2 regions of the Pseudoalteromonas sp. SR44-2 genome follow, and region 2 is predicted to be linked to the other one. Evidence: predicted binding sites of a transcription regulator. Region 2 holds the regulator's gene; the other holds the start of a gene.

Region 1 (10,010 bases), on a different contig from region 2:
TTGGGTCGAATTTTGGTACACCATGGTAGCCAATAGGATCGGCTTCAGCCGGTTTGTAGCCCTTACCTTTTTGCGTTTTTATATGTAAAAGCTGTGGGCCTTTTAAATTACGCATATTACGTAATGTATCTACAAGCATGTTTACATCGTGACCATCAATTGGGCCTATGTAATTTAGGCCTAATTCTTCAAAGAAGGTCCCCGGGATCATCATGCCCTTAATGTGCTCTTCCATTTTACTGGCAAGTTGCTTTACCGGAGGCACACCTGAGAGTAACTTTTTACTGCCTTCACGAATGTTAGTATAAAAGCTACCTGATAAAATTCGGGCAAAGTGATTTGTTAATGCGCCAACATTTTCTGAAATCGACATTTCGTTATCATTTAAAATAATAAGCATGTCTGATTTTACATCACCTAAATGATTCATCGCTTCAAATGCCATGCCTGCGGTGATAGCTCCGTCACCAATAATGGCTACAGATTTTCGACCTTTGCCTTCTTTTTGGGCGGCAATAGACATACCTAAGGCAGCTGAAATAGAGGTGCTTGAATGGCCTACGCTAAACGTATCGTATTGGCTTTCATCGCGAAAAGGAAAAGGGTGCAAACCGTCTTTTTGGCGAATAGTGTGCATTTGGTCGCGACGACCTGTAAGGATTTTATGTGGATAAGCTTGGTGACCCACATCCCAAACTAGGCGATCGTCTGGAGTGTTATAAACATAATGTAGCGCAACGGTTAGTTCAACCGTCCCTAAACCAGACGCTAGATGACCGCTACTTTGCGATACTGAGTTGAGTAAATAATCGCGCAGCTCATTGCTAAATGCAGGGAGTTTGTCTTGCGCTAAGTCACGCAATTGGGCTGGCTCGTCAACCAAATTAAGTAATGGATACTTGCTACTATCAAGTGTCATGGTTTTATATATATCCTTCGCTAACATTAATTCATTCAAAGCTTTTACGAATAATTAATGTTGAGTAATAATGTCAGTGCTAATTGCAATACGTATGAGCAAAAATTAGTGGTCACGCTCAATTAGGTAATTTGCTAGCGACGCAAGAAGTGTTGTGTCAGCATCTATATTTGCCAACGCTTCATGGGCTTGTTGTATTAAATTTTGCGCCTTTTCTTTAGCGCCTAGCATACCTAATAACGCCGGATATGTCGCTTTATTCGCGGCAATATCGGAGCCTTGTGGTTTACCTAAAGTAACCGTATCGCCTTCAACATCTAAAATGTCGTCGTGTACTTGAAACGCCAGCCCTATAGCATACCCAAAAATGCTTAAATTTTCTAAGGTTTGTTGATCTGCCTTTTCGCTGCACAGTGCACCAAGTGTAATTGCGCAATTAATTAAAGCTCCGGTTTTTAGCTTATGTATTCGCTCAAGCTCTTGTACGGTAATTACTTTATCTGTTGCTGCTATGTCAAGACCTTGTCCGCCTACCATGCCCTCAAGGCCTGATGCGTTGGCAAGCGTAGCAATCATTTTTATTTGTGTTTGCGACGAGCATGTAAATTTGTGATTCGCAATAAGCTCAAAGGCGAGTGTTTGTAGGGCATCACCGGCTAAAATTGCATTTGCCTCGCCAAATTCTATATGGCAAGTAGGGCGGCCACGGCGTAAGTCGTCATCGTCCATAGCGGGCAAATCATCATGAACTAGCGAATAGCTATGGATACACTCAATTGCAGCTGCAAGTACATGTAAGTCTTGCTGGTTTGCACCGAGCATTTTACCTGTGGCATAAACTAAAAATGGACGTAATCTTTTACCGCCATTAAATAATCCATACTGGGTGGCGTTCTTGACTGTTTCTTCAGTATCGAGAGGCTGTTTAAAATGCTGTTGTAAGGTCGCTACTACATCTTTTTGAGCACGTTCGATATAATTATTTATGCTCACAGCTATTCCATATCATTATCAAAATTCGTAAGAACTGACTTTTCGCCATTCCCCATCAAAATTGATACTTTTTGTTCTGCTTGCTGTAATTTACCTGATGAAGCACTTGCTAATCCAATTCCACGCTCAAATTGCTTTAACGATTGCTCAAGCGATAAGTCACCTTGTTCCATGTCACTAACGATTGTAGATAATTCTTCTAGTGCTTGTTCGAAACTTAAGTTTTCAGGTTTTTTAGTCGCCATCTTTATTTCAGCTTACATAATAAATTTAGGGGTCAATTTTAGGGGGAATGCTAAACTAGGTCAAAGGATGATATTGGTTTTTTACCTTTATAACGTTAAATTATATTTCAAGTGTATTAATAAAGCCTTAATAGCGGTCTGTTAGTTTAATAAATCAATTGATAATTAGGTAGCCCTTATAACTTGATCTAAAATAGTGCTAAAGGCTGCTTTTTATGTTTATTTATAAAAATGGCTTAAGCAATTCAATATGTTGCCGATAAGCAGTTAATAATAAAAGTTTATGATAAGGCCATTAAGCATGAAACTTCTGGAGGAAATGTGGATTTAGCAACCATAATCGGGATCCTAGGCGCAATTGGCTTAATAGTCATGTCTATGTTTATGAGTAGTAGCGGTGAAATGGCTATGTTTGCCGATGCTCCTTCTAGTGTAATTGTATTTGGTGGTTCACTTTTTATTGTTTTATCAAATTTCACCATGTCGCAGTTTTTGGGTATAGGTAAAGTTGTTGCTAAAGCGTTTATGTTTAAAATTGAAACGCCAGAAGAACTTATTGAAAAAGCAGTAGAGCTTGCTGATTCAGCTCGTAAAGGGGGCTTTTTAGCACTCGAAGAAGCTGAAATCCCAAATCCATTTATGCGCAAAGGCGTCGACATGCTTGTTGATGGCCATGACGCAGATGTTGTTCGCGCCACACTTCAAAAAGACATCTCTTTAACCACGACTCGACATGAAATGGGCGCAGGCTTATTTAAGTCATTAGCCGATATTGCACCAGCAATGGGAATGATTGGTACTCTAATTGGCTTAGTTGCAATGTTATCTAACATGGATGACCCAAAAGCAATTGGCCCAGCAATGGCGGTAGCGCTTTTAACAACTTTATATGGTGCGTTTTTAGCCAATGTTGTGGCAATTCCTATTCAGGTAAAACTTGAACTGCGTAAAGACGAAGAGGCTATGAATCAGCGTTTAATTTTGGATGCTATTTTAGGTATACAAGATGGCCAAAATCCAAAAGTAATCGAAGGTATTTTGAAAAATTACTTAGCTGAATCTAAACGTAAAGTGGATACCGAGGAGTAATTATGTCTGATCAAGAGTGCAAATGCCCACCACCAGGCCTACCAGCATGGATGGGAACGTTTGCCGATTTAATGTCACTGTTAATGTGCTTTTTTGTACTCTTGCTTGCGTTTTCAGAAATGGATGTACTTAAGTTTAAACAAATTGCGGGCTCTATGAAGTTTGCTTTTGGTGTGCAGAATAAAATTGAAGTAAAAGATATCCCTAAAGGTACCTCTGTTATTGCTATGGAGTTTACCCCAGGCAAACCAGAACCCACTCCAATAGAAACTATTCAACAACAAACAGTAGAAATGACTCAACAAATGTTAGAGTTTCAGGCTGGAGATGAAAGCTCAGCTGGCGGCAGGCAAGAACAACGCGGGGACAAACGTGGTGGAGAATCTCGTAGCACTTCTCAAGAGCAATCGTCAGAGCAAGCAACTTCAGCAGCCGATCAGGAACAAACTAACGAGCTCGTTAAAAAAATCGCGCAGCAGCTTGAAAAGCAAATAATAGATGGTGCAATTGAACTTGAATCTTTAGGGCAGCAAATAATTATTCGTATTAGAGAGAATGGCTCATTTCCCTCGGGTAGTGCGTTTTTACAACCTAAATTTAAACCTATTATTCAAGATATTGGTGAGCTGCTAAAAGATGTACCTGGCGAAATTACTGTTTCGGGGCATACCGATGATTTTCAGGTTTCAAACGAGTTATATATTAATAATTGGGACTTATCGTCAAAGCGTGCTGTAGCAGTTGCAAGCGAACTACAAACAGTGCAAGGGTTTGATAAAAACCGCATGATGGTAGTAGGGCGCGCCGATACTCGCCCACTTGTACCAAACGATTCAAATGAAGACCGCCGAAGAAACCGTCGTGTAGAAATATCAATTCTACAAGGTAAGGCTAAAGAGTCTGATCCGATTGATGTGCGTTAAGCTAGAGCTTGACGCTATCGCTTATTGAATAAGTTTCACTTTAAGGTACTTTGTTCGTTTAAGTACCTTGGCAATCCTATTGTTTTAGCTTAAAGTACATTTCCTTAACATGTGTGATGGAGTTTCTGTGAAAATAATCAATAAATATTGTGGCATGCCAGGTAATGGTGATGGTACAGATGACGATAAAAAAACAAAGTAAGGCTGAGTGTTTTGCCTGAATGGTTTTTGTATATTGTTAGTATTTTAAGTAAAAGCTGGGTTTTAATGCTAAGCCCAGCTATTTTTATATTTTTTGTATTTAAAGATCGCCTAGCCTTTCGATTTGTATTACTGACCGCAGCTTTTTTCCTCTTTGGTAACCTAACTGCTTCAAGCCTAAGAGGGTTTGATGACATTTATATTTATCGTTATTTAGTTTGGGCGCTAACAGATATTATTTGGATGGCACTTATCGCTTACTGGGGGATAAAAGATAAAGTGTACCTATGGCAATGTGCTATTGGTCAATTGGTAGTTATTGGTGCACCTATATTGCAACTATTCCGCTTAGTTGATCGTCATTTATGGGATTTAGCTTACAGTACTGCTGTTTATCAGACTCTAATACCATTTATCAACATAGCCACAGTTGTTGTGTGTTATTTACCTCTAATTATTCTTTTCACTAAACAAGGTAGTTTTAGGGCAAAAGATAAAACTCCCCACCTTTAAAATAGCTGTGCTAAACTACTGTTTATATGAACAGTGAGTGAGCGGCTCCCATGAAACTCTACATTGCAGAAAAACCATCATTAGGCAGAGCAATTGCCGATGCCTTACCAAAACCACATAAAAAACATGATGGCTATATAGAAGTAGCTAATGGTGATTGTGTTTCATGGTGTATAGGGCACTTACTTGAGCAAGCAGAGCCCGATGATTACGATGAGCGCTTTAAAAAGTGGCAGTTTGATCACTTACCTATAATACCTGAGCAGTGGAAGTTAAAAGCCAAAACCAAAACTCGCAAACAGCTCACTGTTTTAAAAAAATTAATTAAACAAGCTTCACAACTTATTCATGCTGGCGATCCAGACCGTGAAGGCCAGCTTCTGGTCGACCAAGTAATAGAAGAAGCTAAAATAAGTCAGGCTAAAAAACAAAGTGCGCAACGTTTACTCATTAGTGATTTAAACTTATCGGCGGTAAAGAAATCATTGGGCGCAATGCGTTCTAATCGAGATTTTGTTCCGTTAAGTGTATCTGCTTTAGCGCGCTCTCGTGCGGATTGGCTATTTGGTATGAATTTAACACGTGCATACACACTAGCTGGGCAAAAAGCAGGGTTTGGTAATGTGCTTTCGGTAGGGCGAGTACAAACCCCTATTTTAGGTCTTGTTGTTAATAGAGATAACGAAATAGCGAACTTTGTATCTAAGCCTTTTTACGATGTATTGGCGCATTTGCTTACTCCAGATAATCAACCATTCATAGCTAAGTGGGTGCCAAGCAAAGCATGTGAGCCACATCAAGATGAAGAAGGGCGAATACTTAACAAAGCTCTTGCAGAAAATGTTGCTTCACGTATTACAAAGCAAAGTGCTGAGCTTACTTCTCTCGACCAAAAACAAAAAAAGCAAAGTGCTCCATTACCTTATAATTTATCTGCACTACAAATCGATGCGGCTAAAGCATTTGGTATGCCAGCTCAAAAAGTATTGGATATTTGCCAAATGCTTTACGAACGTCATAAATTAATAACTTACCCACGCTCAGACAATCGTTATTTACCTAAAGATCACCATCAAGAAGCATCTGCTATTTTAAAGGCAATAAGTGCTAATGGGGGGCAAAGTAGTGAATTAGTAAACGGGGCTGATGTAAAAAAGCGTAGTAAATGTTTTAACGATTCAAAAGTAGCTGCCCATCATGCCATTGTGCCTACGGCTAAGCAGTTAAAGTCAACGAGTTTGAGCGGTGATGAAGCAAAGGTATATCAATTAATAAGCCGTCATTACTTAATTCAGTTTTATCCCGACTATATATATAACGAAACTAAAGCTGAGGTCATTATTGCAGGTGGGCTTTTTAAGGCAAATGCAAAGCAAGATGTAAGCTTGGGTTTTAAGGTGTTAATGGGTAAATCTGAATTAAAAGATGAAGCCTCGCTACCTCCTTTAACAAAAGGTATGCCTCTTTTTTGTGATAAAGGCGAAGTAGTCGAAAAGCATACATCACCCCCTGCTTATTTTACCGATGCTACATTATTGGCTGCGATGACCGGTATTAGTCGTTATGTTAAAGATCAACAAATTAAAAAAGTATTAAAAGACACCGATGGTTTAGGTACGGAGGCAACACGTGCGGGAATAATCGAGTTGCTATTTAAGCGGCGTTTTTTAAAACGTGAAGGTAAGTCAATTAGAGCGACCGAAACGGGACTTGCTCTTATTAGCGTATTACCACAAGGTTTAGCGAGTCCTGATTTAACCGCAAAGTGGGAGTCGAGCTTAGGTGATATTGCACAGCAGGCAATGAGTTATCAGCAGTTTTTACAGCCTTTACTTGCTGACCTAAATGGGTTTGTTCAATTAGCAGCAAACTGCGATAGCAATGCATTTGCGAAGTTACCAAAAAGCTCACCTAAAAAACGTTTTGCTAAACGAGGTGGAAAAGCGACCTTTAAAAAGTCGAGTTATAAAAAAAGCTCTGTTGCTAGTTAGCAACAGAGCTTTTTTTATTAAACCATATTACTTAATGTTGAATTGGTATTACTTAACCTAAACTTAGGTTACTTATTAAATAAGGCAACAGCAGCGTTACTCATTGCTTTTATTCCAGTAGGAATGGCAACTTTATAATCAGGTGCGAATTTACTAGAGTGTAGGGAAGGGAGAACCTCACCTGTTTTTATCGAATCTACATATTGTGCTTGGTTTACACCACCTAGCCAAAATAAGGTAATAGGGATATTTTCATCGGTGCGTCCGTATAGGCCAAAATCTTCACCTGCCATTACAGCTTGTGTTTCAAGTACATTAGTATCGCCAATTGCGCTGGCAATAGAGTTTCTAACAATGTCTGTTTGTGCAGGGTTATTATAAGTAGACGGAATAGATTCATCTTCATGTACATATACAACAGGGTAGCTTGATTCATCTAATCCAGCACTTTGTGCAATACCTGCGGTGATTCGTTTTATTGCAGCTATTTGAGCGCTTCTTACATCGGGGTTATAGCTTCTGAGAGTGAGTTGTAGTTTTACTTCATCCGAAATCACATTATGTTTTGAACCACCATGAATAGACCCCACTGTAATAACAGATGGCTCAAGCGGTGAAAGCTCTCGGCTTGTGATTGTTTGCAAAGCAAGTACAGTGCGTGCAGCTATAACCACTGGGTCTATAGTTGTATGCGGATAAGCACCATGACCACCTTTACCTTTAATTGTAATATCGACAGAATCTACACTTGCCATCGTGTATTCATTTTTCATTGATACCTTACCAGCGGGGACGCTAGCGCTTACATGTAAAGCAATTATATGATCAGGTTTTGCATATTTACTAAATAGTCCTTCGCTTAACATCGCTTTAGCACCCCCACCTACTTCTTCTGCAGGCTGTGCAACCATCATTAATGTACCTTGCCACTGTTTTTTATGAGCAATTAACTGCTCTGCAGTTCCAATAAAAGAGCTCATGTGGATATCGTGGCCACAGCCGTGCATTACACCTACTTTTGCACCGTGCTCATCTATTACTTTGACTTTTGAGGCATAGGATTTTCCTGTTTGCTCTATAATAGGTAAGCCATCAGTATCAGTGCGGATCATTACTGTCGGCCCCTCACCATTTTTATAAATACCAACTACACCAAAGCCACCTACATTACTTGTTACTTTAAAACCCAGCTGAGTTAATCTATCTGCTATCTTTTTACCTGTTTTTTGTTCGTGATAAGAGAGCTCTGGGGATTGGTGTAAGTCGAGGTAAAACTTTTCAATAGCTGGCATGGCTTTGCTTAAATTCAAATCGAGTCCATTTGCTTGTACTAATCGGCTTGCTAATAAAAGTATTGCACTTAGGTAAGTTAATTTCATATTTTCCCTTATTGTTGAATATGTATACCGAGTGATTTAGGTATATGACTTGTAATTATTATGTTCACCACCATATAAAAACCTAAATAGACGAATATGGCAATCAATTCAATGAGCAACATAGTTAGTATTAATGCGCAAAACCTTCAACAAGTACTCGGTGAAACATCACAACAAAAATTGGTGTTGCTTAACTTTTTCTCTCCTCAAAGTCCTGACTGTATAGGACAGGCTGCAATTTTAGATAAAGTAGCAGCAGAATATGCAAGCTATATAGTAGTAGCAAACCTAGATTGCGATGCAGAACAAGCACTCGCTTCTCAACTTGCGCAACAAGTTGGTCTGCAAACACTGCCTACGCTTGTATTATTAAAAGACTCCGCACCAGTAGATTTACTTGCAGGTGTTCAAAGCGAAGCGCAAATACGCGAAGCCCTAGCAAAGCATTTACCTGCGCAACAAGACTTACTGTTAGAGCAAGCAAAGCAAGCGTTATTAAAGTCAGATTTAAATGCTGCATTTAATTATGCAAAGCAAGCTTATGAAATAGACAGCGGTAATGCACGTATCAAGTTAGTGCTAGCAGACATATGTATTCAAATTCACAAGGTAGATGAAGCGCAAGCGCTTATAAATACAATAGGTGCACAAGAGCAAGATGCTTACTTTAATAATATTAAAGCAAAATGCGAAGCCGCGCTTGAAGCAAAAGACTCACCAGAGATTAAAGAAAAGCAACAACAAGTAGAAAAGTATCCAAATGACTTAGAACTAAAAGAAGAGCTCAGTATTTTACTTAATGAAGCAGGCAGAAAAGAAGAGGCATTGGATGTACTGTTTACAGTTCTACAAAAAGATCTGAACTTCAACGAAGCAAAACCAAGCTTTTTAGCCATTATTGCCTCTTTACCTGATGGCGACGCACTCGCAGCTAAGTATCGCCGCAAGTTATATAGTATTTTATACTAGGGTCTGTTGCTCTTTGCAGATTAAAATTTGTTCAAACTAGGGGGGTGTTTAATCGCGGCGCGAGATTTGTAACCTAGTGGGCTAAGTAAAAACCGAGTAACAAAGAGTAAATAGCCCCTAGGAAGAACCCTTTGGGCAGCGCCTGTTTGGCATTAATGCTACGTTATCGCCTATTTATGGGGAGTAACCACACTACATAGGCTCTGCCTTGCCTGAATACCAAACAGGCTGCTGCAAATTTAACCTTGAAAGATAAACAGACCCTAGATTCTAATAACTATTACTTTTGAGAAGCACCTACACAAGGTGCTTTTTGCATTTTTAAGGTTTTAATTAATAGCTTTAGTATGGTTTATCTATGTAAAAACAAGAGTTATCAACAGGGTCTTGTGGGTAACTTGTGTTTATCGTGTGTGCTTGCTTGGGGCTTAATTTTAATTACTATTTTATGCAAATAACGCTTGCGTAAAATCCGCCGCTCCCTATAATGCGACCCCACTGAGACGGGATATGGCGACGCGCAGCGGACAACGCATAGCGAGGCGCGAACTACTCAGAGAGTTAAGTAAAACTTCGGTTTTAAATCTTCCAAAAGAAAATTTAAAACAAAGTGTTGACTCGAAAAATAAAGGGTGTATTATTCTCATCCCTTGAGACGCTAAAGCGACTCAAAACGTTCTTTAACAATATAAAGCAATCATCTGTGTGGGCACTCGTACAGATTGAGTTCTAACAGCCAACCTACTTAGGTAGCGAGGCAAGCAAATTAGAGTCTCAATTGAAAACTG
Region 2 (14,372 bases):
TTTGCTTTTAACGGTCATTTAATGATGATTCAAATGGTGGTGCATAGCTTTCAAGTGCTACCCATTGATGGCACATGGTGGTCTGTAGATCATTACTGGGACATAGTGACTTGGGGCGGCTGGATGTTTACTACAGCACTTGTGCTCTCACTTGCACCGCTTACCGCAATGCTCGTTATTAATATGTCGTTTGGGATTATGACACGTGCAGCGCCGCAATTAAATATTTTCTCTATTGGTTTTCCGTTTACCTTGGTAGCTGGACTTATTATTATTTGGGCAACACTAGGTAACTTTGTTACTCAGTTTGAGTTTCAATGGTTAAAAATGGTTGAGCTAATGTGTACTTTAGTTGGTTGCTCACCTTAGGAGAAAGTCATGTCTGAAGACTCAGGACAAGAAAAAACAGAAGAACCCACATCCAAAAAGCTTGAAGAATCTAAAAAGAAAGGCCAAATAGCACGCTCAAAAGAGTTAGGTACCATGTTTGTACTTATTTTTTCGGCTATATCGCTTTTGATGTATGGTCCTGAAATTGGTAAAGGTTTATACAATGTAATGGGCCGAACCCTTAGCTTAAACCGCAACGAAGCTTTTGATACCACTAAAATGTTTGCCGTGTGGGGAGAGGTTGCAGACGCGTTGATGTTTCCTATGGCTATGTTTGTGTTAATTATCGTTTTGGCTGCATTTATTGGTAATACGTTACTCGGTGGTTTTAACTTTAGCTGGGAAGCTGCTGCACCTAAAGCAAGTAAAATGTCGCCAATGAAGGGCTTTAAGCGGATGTTTGGCCCGCAAGCGGCTATTGAGCTTGTAAAGTCACTTTTAAAATTTGGTTTAGTAGCAAGTTTTGCAGTGTTTTTAATTAATACTTATTTTGATGAAATACTGCATTTAAGTTTAGAAAGTGCGCCGGGTAATATTATTCATGCCTTAGAGATTTTAGGGTGGATGTTTTTAGGCCTTTCGTGCACTTTAATTGTTATTGCCGCCATTGATGCACCATTTCAAAGTTACAACCATAACAAACAACTTAAAATGACAATGCAAGAAATTAAAGATGAGTATAAAAATTCTGAAGGTGACCCACAAATAAAAGCGCGCATTAGGCAAACACAAAGGCAAATGTCGCAAAACCGCATGATGCAAGATGTTCCTGACGCTGATGTTATTGTTACCAACCCAACTCACTACTCTGTAGCATTAAAATACGACACGGAGCGCGCAGGTGCGCCTATAGTTCTTGCTAAAGGCATTGATGAAATGGCGATGCAAATTCGAAAAGTAGCAATAGGGAATGAAGTACCTATATTAGAATCCCCCATGTTGACCCGAGCGCTTTATCATACGGCTGAAGTAGGAGAGCAAATACCCGATCAGCTATTTACCGCAGTAGCGCAAGTTTTAGCGTATGTATTTCAGCTTAAGCGCTTTAATAAAGGGCGCGGTAAACGTCCAACTAAGCTCAATAAAAAGCTGCCAATCCCCGATGCCTACAAGTATTAAACCGTTAACTGAGTAACTTGGAATAGTTATTGCAAATTCTACGTAGTGTCAATTTTTTGAAATTGTAGAATTATGAGTTTTAAAGCGGTATTACAACAACTTAACAGAGACAAAAAAGACTATGCCAAAGGGGTAGGTACACCTTTGCTTGTGCTTGCTGCCTTGGGAATGGTGATTTTACCACTACCGCCATTTTTACTCGATATCCTTTTCTCGTTTAATATTGCTCTCGCGTTAGTGGTTTTACTTGTAACTGTTTACACGATGAAGCCAGTTGAATTTGGTATTTTCCCCTCTGTATTACTAATCGCTACAATTATGCGATTAGCACTTAACGTTGCCAGTACTCGAGTTGTATTACTTGAAGGCCATAATGGTGGTGATTCTGCCGGTAAAGTAATTGAAGCGTTTGGCTCAGTTGTTATTGGTGGTAACTACGCTGTTGGTTTGGTTGTGTTTTTAATCCTGATCATTATTAACTTTGTAGTAATTACTAAAGGTGCTGGCCGTATTTCTGAGGTATCTGCGCGTTTCACCCTTGATGCAATGCCGGGTAAACAAATGGCAATTGACGCCGATTTGAACGCAGGCTTTATCAGCGCAGAACAAGCGCGTGACCGCCGCGAGGAAGTAACTCGCGAAGCTGATTTTTACGGCTCAATGGATGGTGCGAGTAAATTTGTAAAAGGTGATGCGATTGCAGGTATTGTTATACTGATCATCAATATTGTTGGTGGTTTATTTGTCGGTATGATCCAGCACAATTTGAGTTTTGGCAATGCAATGGAAGTATATACATTACTTACCATTGGCGATGGCTTAGTTGCTCAACTCCCTTCTTTACTGCTTTCAATTGGTACCGCGATTGTTGTAACACGCCAAAATGAGTCGCTCAATATGGGGGACCAATTTAAGAAACAATTAGGTAACGAAAAGTCACTCTTTATTGCATCTGGTATTTTGATCATCATGGGCTTAGTGCCTGGTATGCCGCATATTGCTTTTTTAAGTTTAGGTGCGTTACTGGGTTACTTAGCTTACTACACTCAGCAAAGTAAATTAAAAGCTGCTGCGGCAGAAGCTGAAGAGGCCGCTAATGGCGGAAGCGTTGCAACGGGTGTTGCTAATAAACAAGAACAAAAAGAACTAGGCTGGGATGACGTTCAGCAGGTTGATGTAATTGGCTTAGAAGTCGGTTATAGATTAATTCCGTTAGTGGACCAATCACAAGGTGGTGAGCTACTTAATCGTATTAAGGGGGTGCGTAAAAAGCTTTCTCAAGAGCTTGGTTTTTTAGTACCGCCGGTACATATACGCGACAATTTAGAGCTTGACCCTAACGCTTACAGAATAACATTAATGGGGGTTTCAACCGGTGAAAGCGAGCTTAAGCATGGCGACGAGCTAGCGATTAATCCAGGACAAGTATTTGGTCCAATTAAAGGGGTTGAAACAAAAGATCCTGCGTTTGGCCTTGATGCCGTATGGATCAAGCCTGATCAAAAAGATGAAGCACAATCACTAGGTTATACCGTTGTAGATTCAGCCACGGTAGTTGCCACTCATATTAGCCAGTTATTAACTAACAGTGCAGCGTTATTACTAGGGCATGAAGAAGTTCAAAACCTACTTGATATGCTTGCTAAAAGCCATCCTCGCTTAGTGGAAGGACTAGTACCTGATGTATTGCCATTAACTGCTATTGTAAAAGTACTACAAAATTTATTAAACGAAGGCGTGGCTATTCGCGATATGCGCTCAATTGTTCAAACCCTTGTTGAGTATGGCCCACGTAGTCAAGACCCTGATGTATTAACGGCTGCAGTGCGTATTTCACTGCGTAGATTAATTGTTCAAGATGCGGTGGGAATGTCATCAGAAATCCCTGTCATAACCTTGGCGCCTGAGTTGGAACAGATGTTGCATCAGTCATTACAAAATGCAGGCGATGAAGGTGCCGGTATTGAGCCAGGACTTGCAGAGCGACTTCAAGTGTCATTGACACAAGCGCATCAAAATCAAGAAATGGCCGGCGAACCTTCTATATTGCTAACGTCAGGAATGTTACGCACTGTGTTATCTCGTTTTGTTAAGTACACCATTCCAGGATTGAGAGTGATGTCTTATCAAGAGGTACCAGACGAAAGACAGATCAAAATTGTAAGCTCGGTAGGCCAACAATAAGATTTTAACAGGGGTTGAATCATGAAAATTAAACGTTTTTTTGCTAAAGATATGCGCACAGCACTTAAAGAAGTTAAAGATGAGTTAGGTGTTGATGCGGTTATTATGTCAAATAAAAAACTGGCTAACGGTGTAGAAATTGTAGCGGCAGTTGATTATGACAAAGCAGCCCCTAAAGTAGCAGCGCAACCGCAACGCCCTGCAGAGCCGCGTACACAGACGCCACAACAAAGCATGCATAATTTTGTAAAACCAGAGCCACAGCGTGCCAAGCCTGAGCCTCAAGCAAAAGTTGCTGACAGCCTACAAGCATTATTAGAGCGTCAATCACCGCGTCCTCGTTCTCCTGAGCTTGCATCAATGTTTTCACAATCGGGTATTGATACTACTGATAACTATCAAGAACCTAATATGGGGCAGCGTACTAAAAATATGTTTGCTCCTGAAGCTTCTGCGCCAGTTCGTCCACAAACTCAAGCGGATAGCTTAGGTTTTGATGATTTAGACCGCGACTTTGATGATTTAGATAGCCCAGTAACCACTCGCCAACAAGCACCTAATAATGAAAGCGAAGAAATGACAACAATGCGTGAAGAAATGAACGCAATTCGTCAATTACTTGAGCACCAAGTATCAGGCTTGATGCAACAAGATATGGCGCGTCGCGATCCAACACGCGCTTGTATGGTTGACCGTTTAGTCGGTATGGGTATCGATAAAGAAGTAGCACAGCAAATGGCATGTTTTGTACCTGATGATGTGTCTCGTAAGCAAGGTTGGAAAGCATTGTTAACTATGGTCGAAGATCAAATGCAAACAACCAATAATGAAATACTTCGCCAAGGTGGTGTATATGCGTTAGTGGGTCCAACAGGTGTGGGTAAAACAACGACTGTTGCTAAGCTTGCAGCTCTAGGCGCACAAAAATATGGTGCCGATAAAGTGGCGTTAATAACCACTGATACATACAGAATTGGTGCTTATGAACAACTTGCAACATATGGTCGTATTATTGGTTGTGGTGTTAAGCAAGTTAAAGATGCTAATGAATTAGCTGAAGTTTTATATCATTTACGAAATAAACGTCTAGTATTAATTGACACAGCAGGTATGAGCCAGCGAGATTTACGTTTAACTGAGCAATTAAACACGTTAATGCGTAACCAACGTGTAGATATTCGCAGCTACTTAGTACTTAGCGCGACAGCACAAATTAATGTATTGCAAGAAACTGTACGTCACTTTAAAAAAGTACAGTTAAGTGGCTGTATTTTCACTAAGTTAGACGAATCATTAAGTTTGGGTGAGATTATTAGTATTGCGATTCAAAATCGCCTTCCAATAGGGTATCTTACTAATGGTCAACGAGTACCAGAGGATATTCGTGTTGCAAATGCTGAGAAACTAGTTAAAAAGGCTGAGCAATTATATTTAAAAAGAACAAAAGAACAACATTCAAGGCACCAAGCAGTGGCGCCAAGCACAGTAGGGATGTATGATTAACACAGTATTAGATCAAGCAAGCGGCCTGCGCAAAATGAGTCAAAACAATAACAACGGCGTAAAAGTTATCGCTGTAACCGGTGGTAAAGGTGGAGTAGGGAAAACAAATGTTTCTCTAAATACAGCTATTGCGCTTGGGCAGCAAGGTAATCGAGTATTAGTGCTGGATGCTGACTTGGGTTTAGCAAACTGTGATGTGATGCTTGGTTTACGTGTAGAGCGTAACTTGTCACATGTCTTATCTGGTGAATGTGAGCTTGATGAAATTTTAGTTGAAGGCCCTGCAGGAATTAAAATTGTACCCGCTACATCGGGTTCGCAAAGTATGGTTGAATTATCACCATCTGAGCATGCTGGGCTAATTCGTGCGTTTAGCGAATTGAATACCGAATTTGATATTTTAATTGTAGATACAGCTGCTGGTATTTCAGACATGGTACTGAGCTTCTCGCGTGCAGCGCAAGATGTAATGGTTGTTGTATGCGATGAGCCGACATCAATAACCGACGCTTACGCACTTATTAAAGTATTAAGTCGTGAGCACGGCGTTTATAAATTTAAAATTGTTGCCAATATGGTGCGCAGTATGCGTGAAGGCACTGAATTGTTTGCAAAGCTATCTAAAGTTACCGACCGCTTTTTAGATGTATCAATGGAGCTAGTAGCAACGGTTCCTTATGATGAAAATATGCGCAAAGCAACACGTCGTCAAAAAGTAATAGTAGAGCTCTTTCCAAATTCGCCAGCCGCTCTTGCGTTTAAAACGCTGGCAACAAAAGCAGTTAAATGGCCAATACCCAACCAACCATCTGGGCATTTAGAGTTTTTCATTGAGAAACTAGTAAACGGTTAATTATGACAACACTGGTGAATAGAGCTATGGGATATCAATCAACACAAAATTTAAATGTGATTGTTGAGAAGCATGCATCACTTGTTAAAAAAGTGGCATGTCATCTAATTGCTCGATTACCACCTAGCGTTCAACTTGATGATTTAATTCAATCAGGAATGATAGGCTTAATAGAAGCTTCGAAAAACTTTGATGCAACAAAAGGCGCAAGCTTTGAAACTTTTGCAGGTATTCGTATTCGCGGTGCTATGCTTGATGAAATGCGCCGTGGTGATTGGGCTCCTCGTTCAGTTCACCGTAAAAACAGGCAAGTTGCAGAAGCAATTACTGAGCTCGAAAGTAGTCTGAACCGCGAACCAACGGACATAGAAGTTGCTGAAAAACTTGAAATTTCGCTCAATGAGTACCATCATATTTTAAATGATGCGAATACGAGTAAAATATTAGGCATTGAAGACCTTGGTGTAGATGAGGATGTTATTACTCCTGTAGGCCAAGATTTAGCACAAGATAAACCTTTTAATAATGTTAAAAATGATAGGTTTAATGAGTCTTTGCTAAGTGCAATTAAGTCATTACCAGAGCGTGATGCAATGGTGCTTTCTTTGTACTACAACGATGAAATGAATTTAAAAGAAATAGGACATATACTCGATGTAAGTGAATCGCGTGTAAGTCAGATACATGGTCAGGCGATGATTAAGCTTAAAGCTAAAATCAATGACTGGATAAATTAGTAGTAAGTAAACAAAGGTTAATACCTCACTGGGGGATGTTTTGGATAAAAACATGAAAATTCTTGTAGTTGATGATTTTTCAACGATGAGACGCATTATAAAAAACCTGTTACGTGACTTAGGTTTCACTAACGTTCAAGAAGCTGATGATGGGTCTACAGCTTTGCCTATGTTGCAAAATCAAGTGTTTGATTTTGTAGTTACGGATTGGAATATGCCTGGAATGCAGGGTATTGATCTTTTAAGAGCAATACGTGCGGACGAGAAGTTAAAACATATCCCTGTATTAATGGTAACGGCAGAAGCTAAAAAAGAACAAATAATAGCTGCGGCGCAAGCTGGCGTGAATGGTTATATTGTTAAGCCATTTACGGCTGGAACATTAAAAACTAAATTAGAAAAAGTATTTGAACGCTTAGGCTAATGATGGGGGAGAGGCTTATGCCAGCACCAGCTGCGCCTCAAATAACGTTAGAACAAGCTCGTCAGCTCGTTGTTTTTTTAGAAAATGATGAGCAAGACAAAGCAAATCAGTTGATTTTAGAGGCTGCTTCTAAAGAGCAATCTGAATTATTTGCTGAAGTTGGAAAGTTGACTCGTCAACTGCACGAAGCCCTTAAAAGTTTTGAGCTTGATACTCGCTTAACTGATATAACGACAGATGCGATTCCAGATGCTAAAAAGCGGCTTAATTATGTTATAGAAATGACAGAAAATGCGGCTAATAAAACAATGGATGCAGTGGAAGCGAGTCTTCCTATAGCCCAACAGTTAGCGGACGAAATATCTCATATCAAACCTACATGGGATCGTTTAATGAGCCGCGAGATTGAGCTTGGTGAGTTTAAGCAACTTTGCCATAGCATCGATAAGTTTATGAACAACTCTCATCATAAGACTGATGAGCTTCAAAGCTTAATGACAAATGTACTAATGGCTCAAGACTATCAAGACTTAACAGGTCAAGTTATTCGCCGTGTTATTGAACTTGTTAGGGAAGTAGAAGAAAGTTTACTGCATCTTTTAACTGCGTTTGCTGAACAAGACGACACTAACAGCACCGCGAATAAAGTAGAACAACAAAAAATAAAAGAACCAGTTGCCACACAAACTTTAGCAGGTCCTGAAGGCCCTATTATTGATAAAGAATCGCGTAATGATGTTGTATCTGATCAAGATGAAGTTGATGATCTTTTATCAAGTTTGGGCTTCTAAGAGGAGAGTAACTGCATGTTTGAAGTCGATGAAGATATTTTACAAGACTTTCTTGTAGAGGCTGGAGAAATCCTAGAGCTTTTATCTGAACAGTTAGTTGAGCTGGAAAATAATCCAGAAGATACCGAGTTACTAAACGCTATATTTAGAGGTTTTCACACTGTAAAAGGTGGTGCAGGCTTTTTAGCTATGACAGAACTTGTTGATGCTTGTCACGGTGCTGAAAACGTATTTGATTTACTACGTCAAGGCGTGCGAACAGTCAACTCAGAGTTAATGGATGTTATTTTACAAGCACTAGACACCATTAATGAGATGTTTGCGACTATCCAAAACAGAGACAAGCCTGAACCTGCAGATCCTGAATTACTTCATACTCTTCATATCTTAGGTCTACCTCCAACAGAAGCCAAAGCCACTGAAGCCTCTTCACAAACAGAGGTTGAACAACCTCATAATGAAGTGGTGGATACACCGGTAGCTGATGATGAAGATCCGTTTGCATTTGATGAACTATTTAGCGGAGCGCCTTCGATTAGCGATGCTGAAATAGATGAAATCACTGAAGACGAATTTGAAAGCTTACTTGATGAGCTACACGGTAAAGGACAAGGTCCTGCAGTTGAAAAACCAGTAGCAAGTAGTAGTGATTTTAGTGGTGATATTACTGATGATGAATTTGACAGCTTATTAGACGAGTTACATGGTGTTGGCAGTTTTGGTGAAGTTACGAGCAAACCTGAACAAAATGATGCCAATAAAACACCTGTAGAACCAGCTACACCAGCGGCAAATACAGTTAATTCATCAGATGATGAAATTAGTGATGACGAATTTGAAGCGCTTCTTGATGAACTTCATGGTAAAGGCACTGCTCCTAAATCGATAGAAAGTGCGCCAGCTGCAAAACAACCTGAACCTGTTTCACCGCCAGCTAAACAAGTGAGTGAACCAGTAAAAAAAGCTGCGCCAGCTAAAGCTCCTACTCCAAAACCAGTTGAAAAAGCGCCAGAGAAGCCAGCAGCTAAAGCACCACCAGCAGCAGCTCCAAAAAAATCAGCGCCACCAGCTGCAGAAACCACCGTTCGCGTAGATACAAAACGACTCGATCAGATTATGAATATGGTTGGTGAGTTAGTTCTTGTACGAAATCGTTTGGTTAGTTTAGCGACTAACTCAGACAGTGAAGCGATGGGTAAAGCAATCTCTAACTTAGATGTAGTGACTGCGGATATTCAAGGTGCGGTTATGCAAACGCGAATGCAACCAATTAAGAAAGTATTTGGTCGCTTCCCTCGCGTTGTACGCGACTTAGCACGTAGCTTAAATAAAGATATTGATTTAAAGCTTATTGGTGAAGAAACCGATCTAGATAAAAACTTAGTTGAAGCACTTGCCGATCCGCTTGTGCATTTAGTTAGAAACTCAGTTGACCATGGTATTGAAATGCCCGCTGTCCGTGAAGCTGCAGGTAAGTCTAGAACAGGTAATGTTACTTTATCAGCGTCTCAAGAGGGCGACCATATTTTGCTAACCATCAAAGATGATGGTGCAGGTATGGATGCTGAAAAACTGAAAAAAATTGCAATTAGTAAAGGCGTACTCGATCATGACCAGGCGAGTCGACTTTCTGACACCGAAGCATATAACCTGATTTTTGCACCTGGCTTTTCTACAAAAGAAGAAATATCTGATATTTCAGGCCGTGGTGTAGGGATGGACGTAGTTAAAACTAAGATCACGCAACTTAATGGCTCAGTAAGCATTCAGTCTGAACTTGGTGTCGGTACTATTTTAGAAATAAAAGTACCACTTACCTTGGCTATATTACCGACATTAATGGTCATTGTTGGCGCACAAACATTTGCGTTACCACTGGCTGGTGTTAGTGAGATATTCAATTTGGATTTAACGAAGACGAATGTAGTTGATGGGCAATTAACAATTATTGTGCGTAAAAAGGCGATACCGTTATTTTACCTTGAGCATTGGTTAGTAAAAGGCTCAGATCGTTCTCAGCGAAAATCTAAAGGTCACGTCGTTATTGTACAAATTGGTACGCAACAAATTGGTTTTGTTGTTGATTCATTAATTGGCCAAGAAGAAGTAGTGATTAAGCCGCTTGATGCGTTACTTCAAGGAACGCCAGGTATGGCAGGCGCTACAATAACTTCGGATGGCGGCATTGCACTGATTTTAGACGTTCCAAACATGTTAAAACATTACGCAGGCTAATAATAAAGTAGGTATATATTTAATATATACCTACGCATAAATTTAATAAGAGAGCTAAATGGCCGTTAAAGTTTTAGTTGTTGATGATTCAAGCTTTTTTCGCCGTAGAGTAAGCGAAATCCTTGAGCAAGATAGCGATATACAAGTTATAGGCTTTGCTGTTAATGGCAGAGAGGCTGTTGAGAAAGCAGCTCAATTGCGTCCTGACATGATCACCATGGATGTCGAAATGCCTGTGCTTGATGGTATTAGCGCAGTTAAAGAGATAATGGCGAGTAACCCAACTCCTATCTTAATGTTTTCATCACTTACACGTGATGGTGCAACAGCAACGTTTGATGCGTTAGATGCTGGCGCAATGGATTTTTTACCGAAAAAATTTGAAGATATTGCGCGCAATAATGAAGATGCAATTAAGCTTTTGCAAAGTAAAGTAAAAGATATAGGGCGAAGACGTTTACCGCGAACATTTAGAGCGGCAACACCAGCTAAACCAGTCATTTCAACTAAACCAACAAGTTCACTTTCGCAAAGAGCAAGCACGTCAACAACTCAAATCAAGCAGCCTGATAGAAGCTTTCAAAGAGCTGCGCCTGCTGCATCGACAAGTTCAAATGTTGCCTCAATGCGAGCAAGTGGAAAACAATATCAACTTTTAGCTATTGGTACTTCTACAGGTGGTCCTGTTGCTCTGCAAACTATATTGACTCAATTGCCTGCTAATTTTCCTCACCCTATTTTACTGATTCAGCACATGCCCGCTGCATTTACACCTGCGTTTGCAGCGCGCTTAAACGGTTTGTGCCAAATAAAAGTGAAAGAAGCACAACAAGGCGATCGCTTACAACCAGGAACTGCTTATTTAGCGCCTGGCGGGCAGCAGATGATGGTAGAGGGGCGTGGAGCAAATAGAACGCTGCGCGTATTTGAAGATCATAGCGAGAGAATAAGTTATAAACCAAGCGTAGATGTAACGTTTGCTAGTGCAGCTAAAACGTACCAAGGTGATGTACTTGCTATTGTTTTAACAGGTATGGGCGCTGATGGTCGTGATGGTGCAAGAATGTTAAAACAAACGGGGGCAACTATTTGGGCACAGGATGAGAAAAGCTGTGTCGTTTATGGAATGCCCCAAGCAATTGCTAATGCGGGGCTTTCAAGTGAAAGCTTAGCATTGAGCGATGTTGCAGCGCGTATAATGAGAGAGGTAGGTTGTGGATAAACTCTCAATATTTGGACTATTGGTAGCACTTAGTGCAATAGGTCTAGGTTATTCTTTAGAAGGCGGTGTTGTTTCAGCTTTATTTAATGGCCCTGCGCTTATTATTGTACTAGGTGGCACGCTTGGCGCTGTTATGTTGCAAACCTCTGCTAGCACATTCAAAAAGATGCTAAATATGAGCTCGTGGGTTTTTTTTGCACCACAATACGATATTGAAGACGCAATAGAGCAAGTTAAACGATGGTCTCATAAAGCACGTCAAGAAGGTTACTTAGCGCTTGAGAATGAAGCCTTAGCTCACCCAGATGCGTATGCAGCAAAAGGTTTAAGCTTACTTGTCGATGGCTGCTCAGAGCAAAAACTACGTGACACGCTTGAAATTGATTTACTGCTAGAGCGCGATCGTTTGCTTGAAGCCGCGCGTGTTTATGAAGCAATGGGGGGTTACAGCCCTACCATTGGTATTTTAGGTGCGGTGCTTGGCTTAATACAGGCAATGTCGTTTATTACCGATCCACAAATGCTTGGCGCCGGCGTTGCAACGGCATTTATTGCGACCATTTATGGTGTTGGTTTAGCTAATTTATTGTTTTTACCTATGGCAAATAAGTTAAAACAGCGTGTAGAGCAAAAAATGCTTTACCATGAAATGCTTGCTGAAGGCGTTATTGCAATAAGCATAGGTGAAAGCCCAGTAAATATAGAATTAAAGCTTGAAGCCTATCGTGTAGAGCGCCCTAATTTAGTGGACGAATAACATGTTACGCCGACGACTTCGTCACTCTGCTGCTAAAAGTCAACATACCGAACGTTGGCTTGTATCGTATGCCGATTACATGACTATTATGTTTGCTTTTTTTGTGGTTCTGTATGCGATAGCGATTAATAAAGAAGAACAATTCCAAATATTGTCAGATTCCCTTGAACAGGTTTTTGATAAGTCAGCTCGCCAATACTCCCAGCAAGGTGAAGGTGTCAACGGTAATGGAATATTGACAGATAGAGTGACACCTGAACAAGAAGTTCTTTATGGCGAAAGTATATTAAAAGAAGAGCAAGGTCCTGAGCTACTCGACGGCCAAAGTGATACAAGCAACATCCAGCAAAAGTATTTAGGCAAACCTCTTGATAGTTTATTAATTAAATTACAGTCAGCGCTTATTGATGAAATCCGTGATGGAGAAGCCAGTTTAGAGCTTAACCAAGATTGGCTGATTATAGAGCTAAGCTCAGGTATGTTATTTTCAAGTGGTAGTTCAGTTGCACACTCTCGAGCAAAACAGGTCGTCAAGATTGTTAAAGATATTATTGCACCAGTAGATAACTATGTAAGAGTACGAGGTTATACTGATGATGAAAGTATTCGCAATGAAATATTTCGCTCAAATTGGGAACTGTCGGTAGCTAGAGCCACGTCAATTTTAGTAGAGCTGGAAGCATTAGGCATTAATTCAGCTAGAATGGCGATAGAAGGTTATGGCCAATATTCACCTTTTGCAAGTAACGATACAGAACAAGGGCGCGCAGAAAATCGTAAAGTTGTTATCGCACTTTCTAAGTATGGATTACCGCCAAAACAAGAGGTTAAAAGTGACGGGCAAGCTGATGAGCCTGCAGTGATTGAACCTGAAATTGAACTTCCTTCAGATGACGATACAATAAAAATAATTCGTTTGCCTCATGGTGGTATTCGCATAACAACGCGCAATGAACAGTAATTAGGATGTAATGTGAAGATTTGGACTGTCGCTAATCAAAAAGGAGGGGTTGGTAAAACAACAACCGCAGTGAGCCTTGCCGGTATTTTGGCATTACAAGGTAAACGTGTGTTGCTTATAGATACAGACCCTCATGCGTCACTCACTTATTACTTTGGCATTGACTCAGAGGATTTAGAAGTCAGTGTGTACGATATTTTTGCCCGTGGTACAAGTATGCAAAGTGAAGAGATACTCCAAGCTTTGTGTCCATCAACACTTCAAAACCTGGATATTTTACCTGCGACTATGGCAATAGCTACACTTGATCGAAGTATGGGTAATAAAACAGGGATGGGGTTAATACTAAAAAAAGCGCTTGCAAAAATTAGCGAACATTACGATTATGCCATTTTAGATTGCCCTCCAGTTTTAGGGGTGTTAATGGTCAATGCGCTTGCAGCAAGTGAGCGAATTTTAGTGCCAGTGCAAACGGAGTTTTTAGCACTCAAAGGGCTTGATAGAATGATGCGTACTATGGATTTGATGCAATCCTCTCAAGCAAAAGATTATCAATATACTATAATTCCTACCATGTACGACAAACGTACCAAAGCATCGTTAGAAGCATACAAAACATTGCAAAGTACATATGGTGATAAAGTTTGGCCAGGTGTGATACCGGTGGATACCAAATTTAGAGATGCAAGCTTTGCACAAAAAGTACCTGTAGAGTATTGTCCTCGCTCGCGCGGTGTATACGCATATAAAGCACTGCTAGAATATTTAATTGAACAAGGTTAATGAATGAGTAAGCAATTGTTTGCTAATGAAAAAGTAATGAAACAATACCTCGGGGCTTTGTTATGTGAAGATGAGCCTGTAGATAACCTTGAGCCAGTTGCAAAATTACTTGAGCAAATCCCAGATGATTCACAACAGCATATTCATTCAAAACCTAAAGAACAATTAAAAGCAGCAGAGAGTACATTTGATAATGACTTGCTCAATGTTGAAATTGAGCCAATAGCTGAGCCAGCGTTTGAAACTGAAAAAGTTAATGAAGTGGTTGACGAGGAAGTAATAGCACCTGCAATTACTACTATAGAAAAGCCAGAGCTGGAGATTGTAACTACTAGCCAATCAGACTATTTTGATGGTGAATTTCAGGCATTGTTTTTTGAAGTTGCTGGCTTGACCTTGGCTGTGCCATTAAA

Evidence for each region. The regulator FliA, encoded in region 2, starts transcription of late flagellar genes. The targets are predictions, from matches to a motif close to CTAAAGNTNNNNNNNNNNNNGCCGATA.
Region 1: the regulator FliA is predicted to act here: its motif matches at 2,393-2,419, upstream of pomA (flagellar motor protein PomA).

Annotation. Positions count from the first base shown of each region.
Region 1 is NZ_JACJDW010000059.1:100-10,109, reverse strand. Features, by position in the region: gene dxs (1-deoxy-D-xylulose-5-phosphate synthase) at 1-919, opposite strand, end outside; gene ispA ((2E,6E)-farnesyl diphosphate synthase) at 1,025-1,912, opposite strand; gene H5115_RS19625 (exodeoxyribonuclease VII small subunit) at 1,915-2,157, opposite strand; gene pomA (flagellar motor protein PomA) at 2,479-3,246, shown strand; gene H5115_RS19615 (flagellar motor protein MotB) at 3,249-4,169, shown strand; gene H5115_RS19610 (hypothetical protein) at 4,383-4,883, shown strand; gene H5115_RS19605 (DNA topoisomerase III) at 4,934-6,874, shown strand; gene H5115_RS19600 (M20 family metallopeptidase) at 6,943-8,253, opposite strand; gene H5115_RS19595 (tetratricopeptide repeat protein) at 8,365-9,222, shown strand.
Region 2 is NZ_JACJDW010000012.1:44,791-59,162, forward strand. Features, by position in the region: gene fliR (flagellar biosynthetic protein FliR) at 1-369, shown strand, start outside; gene flhB (flagellar biosynthesis protein FlhB) at 379-1,509, shown strand; gene flhA (flagellar biosynthesis protein FlhA) at 1,582-3,693, shown strand; gene flhF (flagellar biosynthesis protein FlhF) at 3,715-5,196, shown strand; gene H5115_RS09365 (MinD/ParA family protein) at 5,189-6,049, shown strand; gene H5115_RS09370 (RNA polymerase sigma factor FliA) at 6,076-6,786, shown strand; gene cheY (chemotaxis response regulator CheY) at 6,827-7,210, shown strand; gene H5115_RS09380 (protein phosphatase CheZ) at 7,228-8,001, shown strand; gene H5115_RS09385 (chemotaxis protein CheA) at 8,017-10,236, shown strand; gene H5115_RS09390 (chemotaxis response regulator protein-glutamate methylesterase) at 10,295-11,458, shown strand; gene H5115_RS09395 (flagellar motor protein) at 11,451-12,215, shown strand; gene H5115_RS09400 (flagellar motor protein MotB) at 12,217-13,176, shown strand; gene H5115_RS09405 (ParA family protein) at 13,189-13,959, shown strand; gene H5115_RS09410 (chemotaxis protein CheW) at 13,963-14,372, shown strand, end outside.